DNA from 2 places in the Amycolatopsis thailandensis genome. Region 1 is predicted to be linked to the other one. Evidence: riboswitches for the same ligand, from Rfam matches in the RefSeq annotation. Region 1 holds a riboswitch; the other holds the start of a gene.
What was found. Region 1 has a riboswitch for glycine ahead of gcvP (aminomethyl-transferring glycine dehydrogenase). Riboswitches for the same ligand answer to the same signal wherever they lie in the genome.
Positions count from the first base shown of each region.

Region 1 (5,474 bases):
GAGCCGGAGGAGATCGCGGGCGCCGTCGCCTTCCTGGCGAGCGACGACGCCTCGTTCATCACCGCTTCGCAGTTCCTGGTGGACGGCGGCATCTCGGGCGCCTACGTCACCCCCCTCTGACCCCCGTCGCATTTCGTCCTCTGAATGCGTTTTGCCTGGTCGCGAAGTCCGTGAAGGCCTCCTTGAGGGACCCAGAGTCCCTCAAGGAGGCCTTCACGGACCAGCACCGATGTGGCCTGGGGCGGCTTCGAGTACGTGAAGGCCCCCTTCACTCGGCTCAGCCGAGGAAAGGGGGCCTTCACGCGGCAACGCTGTGGCGCTTGGTGACGTTGAGGTAGTTGGGGCGAGCGCTCTGTCGGTGAAGGCCTCCTTCACTACTCTCAAGGTAGGGAAGGAGGCCTTCACGGACTGGGTGGCCGCGCTCGGTCCCCGGGGTCCGAAAGACGCTTTCCTCTCGTCTCACGCGGTGAAGGCTCCTTTCAGCCCGTGCCCGGCTCTCCGCCTCCCCGCAATCAGGCACCTACTTGAGCCACCTCGAAGTACATGAAGGCCCCCTTCCTTGCGCCTAGGTACGTGAAGGGGGCCTTCATGTACTTTCGTCGCCGTCACTCGTCCCGGTGGCCGGGATGGCGGCCCGCTGACCTGCGCTGTAGTCCTGAGAGCGCGAAGCATCCAGGACCACCGAGGAGGCCCCGAGAATGACTCGGCAGATGAGCACCGCCATGCGCGACTGCATCGACCTGTGCAACGAGTGCCACGTCAGGTGCGAGGAGATGATGACGCGCTGCATGGAGGTCGGCGGCGCCAAGCTCGGGATGATGATGGTGACCTGCGGCGACATGTCCCGCATGAGCGCCGACATGATGATGCGCTGCTCGGCCATGATCGCCGACCTCGAAATGATGCGCATGTGCGCGAAGACGTGCGGCCTGGCCTCCCAGATGATGCGCATGTGCGCCCAGGAGTGCGCCAGGACCGGCGACCCCGAACTGGCCGAGGCCGCCGACATGATGATGCGCTGCGCCGAGCTCTGCGGCACCATCACCGCCGAGATGATGATGGAGAACGCGTAACTCGCGTGCTCAAGCCCGTGACTCGCGTGCTTGGAGCCGTGACTCGCGTGATCAGGCCCGTGACTCGCGTGCTTGGACCCGGAACTCGTGATCAGAGCCGTGACTCACGAGTTCCGTCTCCAATCACGCGAGTCACGCCTTCCATCACGCGAGTCACGGCTTCAGTCACGCGAGTTCCGGCTTCGGTCACATGTGTCCCGCCGGGCACGTCGAGTGTCCGCGCGAGCGGGACAAGTGACGTGCCCGGCTACAAGTAGACTTGCGCTGAACACGCCAGGTACGGTGTGCGCACAACTGCAGATCGGGCCGTCGAGCTGGAGCGGGAGAGCCCCCACGAACGTGGTGGGGCACCGAAGGAGCAAACTCCCCGGAATCTCTCAGGTACCCACTACCGCTTCCGCGAGGCCACTCTGGAAAGCAGGCGCGCAAGTGCGCCTCACCCAAGGTGAAAGCCGTCCTGTCCACGGGCGGTGAAACTCTCAGGTGCCATGACAGAGGGGGAGTTCCCAGCGCACCGGTCTATCCGGCGCCTGAGTAAAGGAGCTCCCTTGACCAGTACGTCCTTCGACGACCGGCACATCGGCCCCTCGGAGTCCGAGCAGGCCAAGATGCTCGCCGAGGTCGGCTACGGCAGTCTCGACGCCCTGGTGCAGGCCGCGGTGCCGTCCGCGATCCGCGTCACGCGTGACCTCGAACTTCCTCCCGCCGCGTCCGAAGAGGACGCCATCGCCGAGCTTCGCGCGCTCGCCGCGCTCAACAAGCCGATGACGCAGATGATCGGTCTCGGCTTCCACGACACGGTCACCCCGGCGGTCATCCGCCGCAACGTGCTGGAGAACCCGGCCTGGTACACGGCGTACACGCCGTATCAGCCGGAGATCTCGCAGGGCCGTCTCGAAGCCCTCCTCAACTTCCAGACCATGGTCTCCGAGCTGGCCGGTCTCGCCACCGCGAACGCCTCCCTGCTCGACGAGTCCACCGCCGTTGCCGAGGCCGTCATGCTGATGCGCCGCGCGTCGAAGGCGAAGTCCAACAAGGTCGTCCTCGACGCCGAGTGCCTGCCGCAGACCATCGCCGTCGTGCGCACCCGCGCCGAGGCCATGGGCGTCGAGGTCGAGGTCCGCGACCTGCTCACCGGCCTGCCGGAGGAGTTCTTCGGCGTCGTCGTCCAGTACCCGGGCGCTTCCGGCGTGCTGCGCGGCGCGGGCTTCTACTCCGCCATCTCCGAGACCGCGAAGGCCGCCGGCGCGCTGTACACCGTCGCCGCCGACCTGCTCGCCCTCACGCTGATCACCGCGCCGGGTGAGTTCGGCGCCGACATCGCCGCCGGCTCGACCCAGCGTTTCGGCGTCCCGCTCGGTTACGGCGGGCCGCACGCCGGGTACATGGCCGTCCGCGCCGGGCTGGAGCGCTCGCTGCCGGGCCGCCTCGTCGGGGTCTCGGTCGACGCCGACGGCAACCCCGCGTACCGCCTCGCCCTCCAGACCCGCGAGCAGCACATCCGCCGCGAGAAGGCGACCTCCAACATCTGCACCGCGCAGGTCCTGCCCGCCGTGCTCGCCGCGATGTACGCGGTCTACCACGGTCCGGACGGCCTCAAGCGCATCGCGACCCGCGTCCACGAGCTCGCCGCCGGGCTGGCCGACGCCCTGCGCACCGGCGGCGTCGAGGTCGTCCACGAGGGCTTCTTCGACACCGTCCTCGCCCGCATGCCCGGCCAGGCCGAAGCGGTCGTCGCGGTCGCGCGCGAGAACGGGATCAACCTCGGTCCCGTCGACGCCGACCACGTCCGCATCGCCGTCGACGAGGTCACCACGCCCGCGATCATCGCCAAGGTCCTCAACGCGTTCGGCGTCGAGAACCAGGCCGAAGGCACCCAGGCGCTGCCCACCGGCCTCGGCCGCCAGAGCGACTACCTCACCCACGAGGTCTTCCACTCGCACCGCTCCGAGACCGCGATGCTGCGCTACCTGCGGAGCCTTTCGGACCTCGACTACGCGCTCGACCGCGGCATGATCCCGCTCGGCTCCTGCACGATGAAGCTCAACGCCACCACCGAGATGGAGCCGATCAGCTGGCGCGAGTTCGCGGGCATCCACCCGTTCGCCCCCGCCGACCAGGCTGAGGGCTACCACGTGCTGGTCGAGCAGCTGGCCGGCTGGCTGGCCGAGGTCACCGGCTACGACAAGGTGTCGCTGCAGCCGAACGCGGGCAGCCAGGGCGAGCTCGCCGGCCTGCTCGCGATCCGCGCGTACCACCGCGCCAACGGCCAGGCCGAGCGTGAGGTCTGCCTGATCCCGTCGTCCGCGCACGGCACGAACGCCGCCTCCGCGATCATGGCCGGGATGCGCGTCGTCGTGGTCAAGTGCACCGCCGAAGGCAACGTCGACCTCGAAGACCTGCGCGCCAAGGTCGACGCCAACCGCGACACCCTGTCCGCGATCATGGTGACGTACCCGTCCACGCACGGCGTGTACGAGCACGGCATCGACGAGCTGGCCAAGATCGTCCACGACGCGGGCGGCCAGGTCTACGTCGACGGCGCGAACCTCAACGCGCTGCTTGGCCTGGCCAAGCCGGGCGAGTTCGGCGGCGACGTCTCGCACCTGAACCTGCACAAGACCTTCTGCATCCCGCACGGTGGCGGCGGCCCCGGCGTCGGCCCGGTCGCGGTTCGCGCGCACCTCGCGCCGTACCTGCCGAACCACCCGCTGCTGGAGAAGGCCGGTCCCGAAACGGGTGTCGGCCCGATCAGCGCCGCCCCGTACGGCTCGGCGTCGATCCTGCCGATCTCCTGGGCGTACGTCCGCATGATGGGCGCCGGCGGGCTCACCGCCGCGACCCAGGTCGCCGTCCTCGCGGCGAACTACGTGGCCAAGCGCCTCAACCAGCACTACCCGGTGCTCTACACCGGCCAGGACGGCCTGGTCGCGCACGAGTGCATCCTCGACCTGCGCGGGCTCACCAAGGAGACCGGCGTCAGCGTCGACGACGTCGCGAAGCGCCTGATCGACTACGGTTTCCACGCCCCGACCATGTCGTTCCCGGTCGCGGGCACGCTGATGGTCGAGCCGACCGAATCCGAGGACCTCGGCGAGATCGACCGCTTCATCGCGGCGATGATCGCCATCCGCGCGGAGATCGACGCCGTCGCGAAGGGCAAGTGGGCCGCGGACAACAGCCCGCTGCGCAACGCCCCGCACACCGCGGAAACCCTGGTCGGCGACTGGGACCTGCCGTATGACCGCGAACTGGCCGTGTACCCCGCCGGAGTGAACCGCAAGGCCAAGTACTGGCCCCCGGTGCGTCGCATCGACGGCGCCCGCGGGGACCGTAACCTCGTCTGCTCCTGCCCGCCGCTCAACGCCTACGAGAACTGAGGCACTTGATGTCGAAAGAGACGTCCCTGCACGGAGTCCACAAAGGACTGGGTGCGTTGTTCACCGACTTCGCGGGCTGGTCGATGCCGATCCGCTACAGCAGCGAACTGGCGGAGCACAAGGCGGTCCGCGAGACCGCGGGCCTGTTCGACCTGTCCCACATGGCCGAGATCGAGGTGACCGGCCCGCAGGCCGCCGACACCCTCGACTTCGCGCTGGTCGGCAACCTGTCCGGGGTCAAGCCGGGCCGGGCGCGCTACACGATGATCTGCGACGAGAACGGCGGCGTGCTGGACGACCTGGTCGTCTACCGCCTCGAAGACGAGAAGTTCCTGGTCGTGGCCAACGCGGGCAACGCCGCCGTGGTCGCGGAGGCGCTGGCCGAGCGGGTCTCCGGGTTCGACGCCGTCGTCGACAACAAGTCCGAGGACGTCGCGCTGATCGCCGTCCAGGGCCCGAAGGCCGTCGAGATCCTGGGCGCCGTCACCGACGCCGACCTGGGCGCGCTCAAGTACTACGCGAGCGTCCCGGCCGTCGTGAAGGGTCACGACGTCCTGCTCGCCCGCACCGGCTACACCGGCGAAGACGGCTTCGAGCTGTACGTCCCGGCCGGTGAGGCCCCCGCCGTCTGGCGCATCCTCACCGAGGCCGGCGAGCCGCACGGCCTGCTCCCGGCCGGTCTCGCCTGCCGCGACACGCTGCGCCTCGAAGCCGGAATGCCGTTGTACGGCAACGAGCTCAGCCTCCAGCTGAGCCCGTTCGAGGCCGGTCTCGGCCGCGTCGTCAAGTTCGAGAAGCCGAACGACTTCGTCGGCAAGGCCGCGCTGGAGGAACTGTCCAAGAAGGACGTTCCCCGGGTCCGTGTCGGGCTCAAGGGCGCCGGCCGCCGCGCGCCGCGCCACGGCTACACCGTCCTGTCCGGCGAGACCGAGATCGGCGAGGTCACCAGCGGTGCCCTGTCGCCGACCCTGGGCTACCCGATCGCCATGGCCTATGTGGACCGGGAGCACTCCGAGCCCGG
Region 1 covers NZ_JBHXJK010000106.1:7,317-12,790, reverse strand. The annotation lists gene ACFWMR_RS31810 (3-oxoacyl-ACP reductase) at 1-120, shown strand, start outside; gene ACFWMR_RS31805 (hypothetical protein) at 699-1,073, shown strand; glycine riboswitch at 1,474-1,578, shown strand; gene gcvP (aminomethyl-transferring glycine dehydrogenase) at 1,622-4,453, shown strand; gene gcvT (glycine cleavage system aminomethyltransferase GcvT) at 4,462-5,474, shown strand, end outside.

Region 2 (5,474 bases), on a different contig from region 1:
ACCGGAATGTCGGAGACAGCGAGCACAGCGCGCGGAAGACGGGTAGCGTCGGGACTGCCGTCGCTTGGTCGTCGAGACAAGCGTTGCAGCCCGTGCGCACGAGAGGGAGGCGAAGCCCGATGAGCGAGATGCGCGTCGTCGGCGTGCGGGTGGAGCTGCCCGCGAATCAGCCGATCTTGTTGCTACGGGAAACCGAAGGCGAGCGGTACCTGCCGATCTGGATCGGCTCGGTCGAGGCCACCGCCATCGCCTTGGAGCAGCAGGGAGTCCGCCCGGCCCGTCCGCTCACCCATGACCTGCTCAAAGAGGTCATCGGAGCGTTGGGTCGCGAGCTGGAACAGGTCGTCATCACAGACTTGAAGGAAGGCACGTTCTTCGCGGAACTGGTCTTCGACGGGGACATCCGGGTTTCGGCGCGGCCGAGCGACTCGGTGGCCCTGGCGCTGCGGGTGGGGGTGCCGATCCACGCCGTCGACGCGGTGCTGGAGGAAGCGGGCCTCATCATCCCCGACGAGCAGGAGGACGAGGTGGAGAAGTTCCGCGAGTTCCTCGACTCGGTCTCGCCGGAGGACTTCCGCGGCGCGGACACCTGATCACCTACCAGGATCTCGAACGAAGGGGCGGCGCCGGTGGCGCCGCCCCTTCTTCATGCTTGCGGTGTCGATCGCAAAGTCCGTAAAAGTGGCGGTGAAGTGTCGGTACAGGTGGTCGTGAGTGGCGAGGCCGGTTCCGGCGGATCCGTATTCGCCTGCCCACTGTGTGACCGGTCGAGTGTGGAGGATTTGGGACGTTGAGTGTCCCGGATCCTCCACGCTCGGTCTTGTTGGTGGGGGAGTCAGGGCAGTGAACGTGCTGGGTCTGTCGTCGGTGGAGCCGTGTTTCGTCGTGGTGCCGGGTGGGGCTGGATGGTGGCGTGGTCGACGGGGGAGGATTCCGGACGTTGAGTGTCCGGAATCTTCCCCTGTCACCTCGTCTGCCACCGGTCCCTGACCGACATGACCTTGATCAACGGAGGATCGGGGACGTTGAGTGTCCCGGATCTTCCGTTGATCAAGTTCCGAAGCCGGGCGACCCCACGGTGAAGGAATTGGGACGTTCAACGTCCCAATTCCCGCACCGTCGAGCCCGGCAGACGCTGAACCGCCACCCTCGCGCAGGTCGATAAATGCCGGTCCGCTCTAACCGTCCCTGCCACTCACGAGGTGAGCCCGGCACTCAGGACGCGGTCGCCTTGACGAACAGGTCCGCGAGTTCCCGCCCGTACCGCTCCAGGTCCAGGTTCGGGTCCGCCGCGAACTTCGCGGCCACACCGTCGACGGCCTGCGCGATGGACAGCGCCATCACGTCCGCCGCGAAGTCGCCGAAAGCGCCGTCCTGCTGGCCCTGCTTCAGCTGGCGTTCGAGCCGCCCGGTCCGGAACTCCTCGACCATCGGCGCCGACATGAACCAGCCTTCGACGTCGGAGCCGCTCGAAGCCATCTCGACCATGACCCGCACGAGCTCCGGGTACGAGCCGAGGAACGCGATCTCCGACTCGATGTAGCCGCGCAGGAGCCCGGCCCGGTCGGTCGTGCCCTGGATGCGCTCTTCCAGGAACTTGTCCTTCATGCCGGTCACGGTGGTGACCACGGCCTGCATCAGGCCGGCCTTGTTGGTGAAGTGGTAGGAGATGATCCGGGTGCTGGACAGCCCGGCCCGCTCCTTGATCTTCGCGAACGACGTCTTGTGGTAGCCGAGCTCGGAGATCGTCGCGATGGTGGCTCCGACGATCTGGGCTCGCCGCGCGGCTTCCGTGACCGACAGCCCCAGCTCCGCCTGAACTTCTTGCATGGCACTTTGGGTGGAGGGATTTACTTGCATGAGTAAAAAATAACACGACTGAGTAAAATGGGCAAGCGTGCGGCCGAACGGGGGAGTGTTCCCTGGCAAGCCTCAAGAAGAGCTTGAGGCCGACCGCGCGTCGCGTTGACCGCTTTGCCGGACGCGCTTACCGTCAATGAAGGTGAATCGCCAAGGTGTGATTCGGATGTCTGGGGCATTCGTCTTGACGGTTCACTCCGGTGCGGACTCACGTGGGTCCGCGCGGCTTTGTTCGCCGGCCGCCAGGTCGGGCGAGGGGAGGCATGGCGTGGTCGAGGCTGGTAGCCCTCAAGAGCCGCTCGTTCCGGTCGCTGACGGCGAGCAGGGCGAGCTGTTCCCCGACTCTTCCCTTCCGGATGAACTCGTCGGCTACCGCGGTCCCGCCGCCTGTCAGATCGCCGGGATCACCTACCGGCAGCTCGACTACTGGGCCCGCACGAAGCTGGTCGCGCCGAGCATCCGGACGGCGCACGGTTCCGGTTCGCAGCGGCTCTACTCGTTCAAGGACATCCTCGTCCTGAAGGTCGTCAAGCGGCTCCTGGACACCGGTGTCTCCCTCCAGAACATCCGCGTCGCCGTGGACCACCTGCGCCTGCGCGGCGTCCGCGACCTCGCCAAGGTCACCCTGTTCTCCGACGGCACCACCGTCTACGAGTGCACCTCGCCCGAAGAGATCGTCGATTTACTCCAGGGCGGGCAGGGCGTGTTCGGCATCGCGGTCAGCGGGGCGATGCAGGAGATCAGCGGCACCATCCACGAGTTCCCGGCCGAGCGGGCCGACGGCGGCGTGATCGAAACCGTCACTCCGGACGAGCTCACTCAGCGCCGTAACGCACGTCGCACCGGCTGATCATGAAGCCGCGCGAGCGGCAGGGTAGGCTCACTTCCGCGGTCGACGAATCCGCGCGGGAGAGTCCGAGCCGATAACAGCTCGGCGCCGAAGGAGCAAGTCCTCCCCGGAACCTCTCAGGCACCCTGGACCGCGCGGACGAGACGCCTCTGGAAAGTGAGTCGCCAGGTCACCACCTGGCGGCCCCGCCGACGGTGCAAGCCCGAATCAACCCACGGGCGAAACTCTCAGGCGCCCCCGCGGGGGGTACGGACAGAGTGGGGAGGGCCAGGACAATCCGTCCCGGCCCCACCCCCGCGTCTTGGGAGGTCCCCGATGGAGCCCGTTTCACTGGCCGCTCTCGAATCCGGAACCCCTTTCGCGGACCGGCACATCGGTCCTGGCGCCGAAGACCTCGCACGCATCCTCGACGTCGTCGGCGTCGCCTCTCTCGACGAGCTCGCCGAGCGGGCCGTTCCCGCGTCGCTGAGGGAGTCCGCGACACCGCCGGAGCTGCCGCCACCCGCCACCGAGACCGGCGCGCTCGCCGAACTCCGCGCCCTGGCCGCGCGTAACCGGCCGATGACGCAGATGATCGGCCTCGGCTACCACGACACGGTGACCCCGCCGGTGATCCGCCGCAACGTGCTGGAGAGCCCGGCCTGGTACACCGCGTACACGCCGTATCAGCCGGAGATCTCGCAGGGCCGTCTCGAAGCGCTGCTCAACTTCCAGACCATGGTCGCCGACCTGACCGGCCTGCCGATCGCCAACGCGTCGATGCTGGACGAGGCGACGGCGGCGGCGGAGGCGATGACGCTGGTCCGCCGGGCGGGCAAGGCGAAATCGAACCGGTTCGTGGTCGACGAGGACACCCTGCCCCAGACGATCGAGGTCCTGCGCACTCGCGCCGAACCGCTCGGCATCGAGCTGGTGACCGCCGACCTGTCCCAGGGCATCACCGGACTGGGCCTCGGTGGCGACTTCTTCGGGGTGCTGCTGTCGTACCCAGGGGCTTCGGGCGCCGTCCGCGAATGGGACCACACCATCGCCGAGGCCAAGGCACTGGGCGCGGCCGTGGTGATGGCCGCGGATCCGCTCGCGCTGACCCTGCTCCGGCCGCCGGGCGAGCTCGGCGCCGACGTCGCGATCGGCTCGACGCAGCGGTTCGGCGTCCCGATGGGCTTCGGCGGCCCGCACGCGGCGTACCTCGCTGTCCGGCAAGGTCTCGAACGGCAGTTGCCGGGCAGGCTGGTCGGCGTGTCGAAGGACGCGGACGGCGCGCCCGCGTACCGGCTCGCGCTCCAGACCCGCGAACAGCACATCCGCCGCGAGAAGGCGACGAGCAACATCTGCACCGCTCAGGTGCTCTTGGCGGTCATCGCGTCGATGTACGCGGTGTACCACGGCCCCGAAGGACTGCGTGCCATCGCGAGCCGCGCGCACCGGATGGCCACCGTGCTCGCGGCGGGGCTCGCCGAAAGCGGTGTCGACGTCGTGCACTGCGAGTTCTTCGACACCGTGAAGGTCTCCGTCCCCGGCCGCGCGGCGGTCGTCGTCGGCACGGCGCGGGAGCTCGGGGTCAACCTGCGGCTCGTGGACGCGGACCACGTCGCCGTCGCCTGTGACGAGACGACGACCCGCGAGCACCTTTCCTTGGTGTGGAAGGCTTTCGGCGTGGCGGTGTCCGATGTGGACTCGCTCGACGCCGACACCGCCGACGGCTTCCCGCCGGATCTGCGCCGTACGAGCGACTACCTGACCCATCCCGTCTTTCACGCGCACCGCTCGGAGACGGCGCTGCTGCGGTACCTGAGAGCGTTGTCCGACAAGGACGTCGCACTCGACCGGAGCATGATCCCGCTCGGCTCGTGCACGATGAAACTCAACGCCACGGCGGAAATGGAGCCGATCACCTGGCCCGAGTTCGCCGGTCTGCACCCGTTCGCGCCCGCCGAAGACGCCGCCGGACTCCTCACGATCGTGAAGGACCTGGAGCGGTGGCTGGCCGGCATCACCGGCTACGACGCCGTTTCCCTGCAACCGAACGCCGGGAGCCAGGGCGAGTTCGCGGGGTTGCTGGCGATCCGGGCCTATCACCGGGAACACGGGAACGCGGCGCGTGACGTCTGCCTGATCCCGTCGAGCGCGCACGGGACGAACGCGGCCAGCGCGGTCATGGCGGGAATGCGGGTTGTCGTCGTGAAATGCGACGACGAGGGCAACATCGACCTCGGCCACCTCAAGTCCACAGTGGACGAGCACGCGGACGACCTGGCCGCGATCATGATCACCTATCCGTCGACGCACGGCGTCTACGAGGACACCGTCCGCGAGGTCTGCGCACTGGTGCACGACGCGGGCGGCCAGGTGTACGTCGACGGCGCGAACCTCAACGCCCTGATCGGGGTCGCGCAGTACGGCAGGTTCGGCGCCGACGTCTCGCATCTCAACCTGCACAAGACCTTCTGCATCCCGCACGGCGGAGGCGGGCCGGGCATCGGGCCGATCGGCGTCCGCGCGCATCTGGCGCCGTACCTGCCGAACCACCCGCTGCAGCCGGACGCCGGACCGGCCACGGGCGTGGGCCCGATCAGCGCCGCGCCCTGGGGGAGCGCGTCGATCCTGCCGATCTCCTGGGCCTACGTCCGGATGATGGGCGCGGAGGGCCTGAGGCGTGCGACGCTGACCGCGGTCGCGAACGCCAACTACGTCGCCAAGCGCCTCGCGGAGCACTATCCGGTGCTGTACTCCGGGCACGACGGCCTGGTGGCGCACGAGTGCA
Region 2 covers NZ_JBHXJK010000158.1:2,679-8,152, reverse strand. The annotation lists gene ACFWMR_RS37405 (bifunctional nuclease family protein) at 120-593, shown strand; gene ACFWMR_RS37400 (TetR/AcrR family transcriptional regulator) at 1,216-1,830, opposite strand; gene ACFWMR_RS37395 (MerR family transcriptional regulator) at 2,129-2,710, shown strand; glycine riboswitch at 2,757-2,853, shown strand; gene gcvP (aminomethyl-transferring glycine dehydrogenase) at 3,026-5,474, shown strand, end outside.
Region 2: linked by a shared signal. The riboswitch ahead of gcvP (aminomethyl-transferring glycine dehydrogenase) and the one ahead of gcvP (aminomethyl-transferring glycine dehydrogenase) in region 1 are both predicted to bind glycine.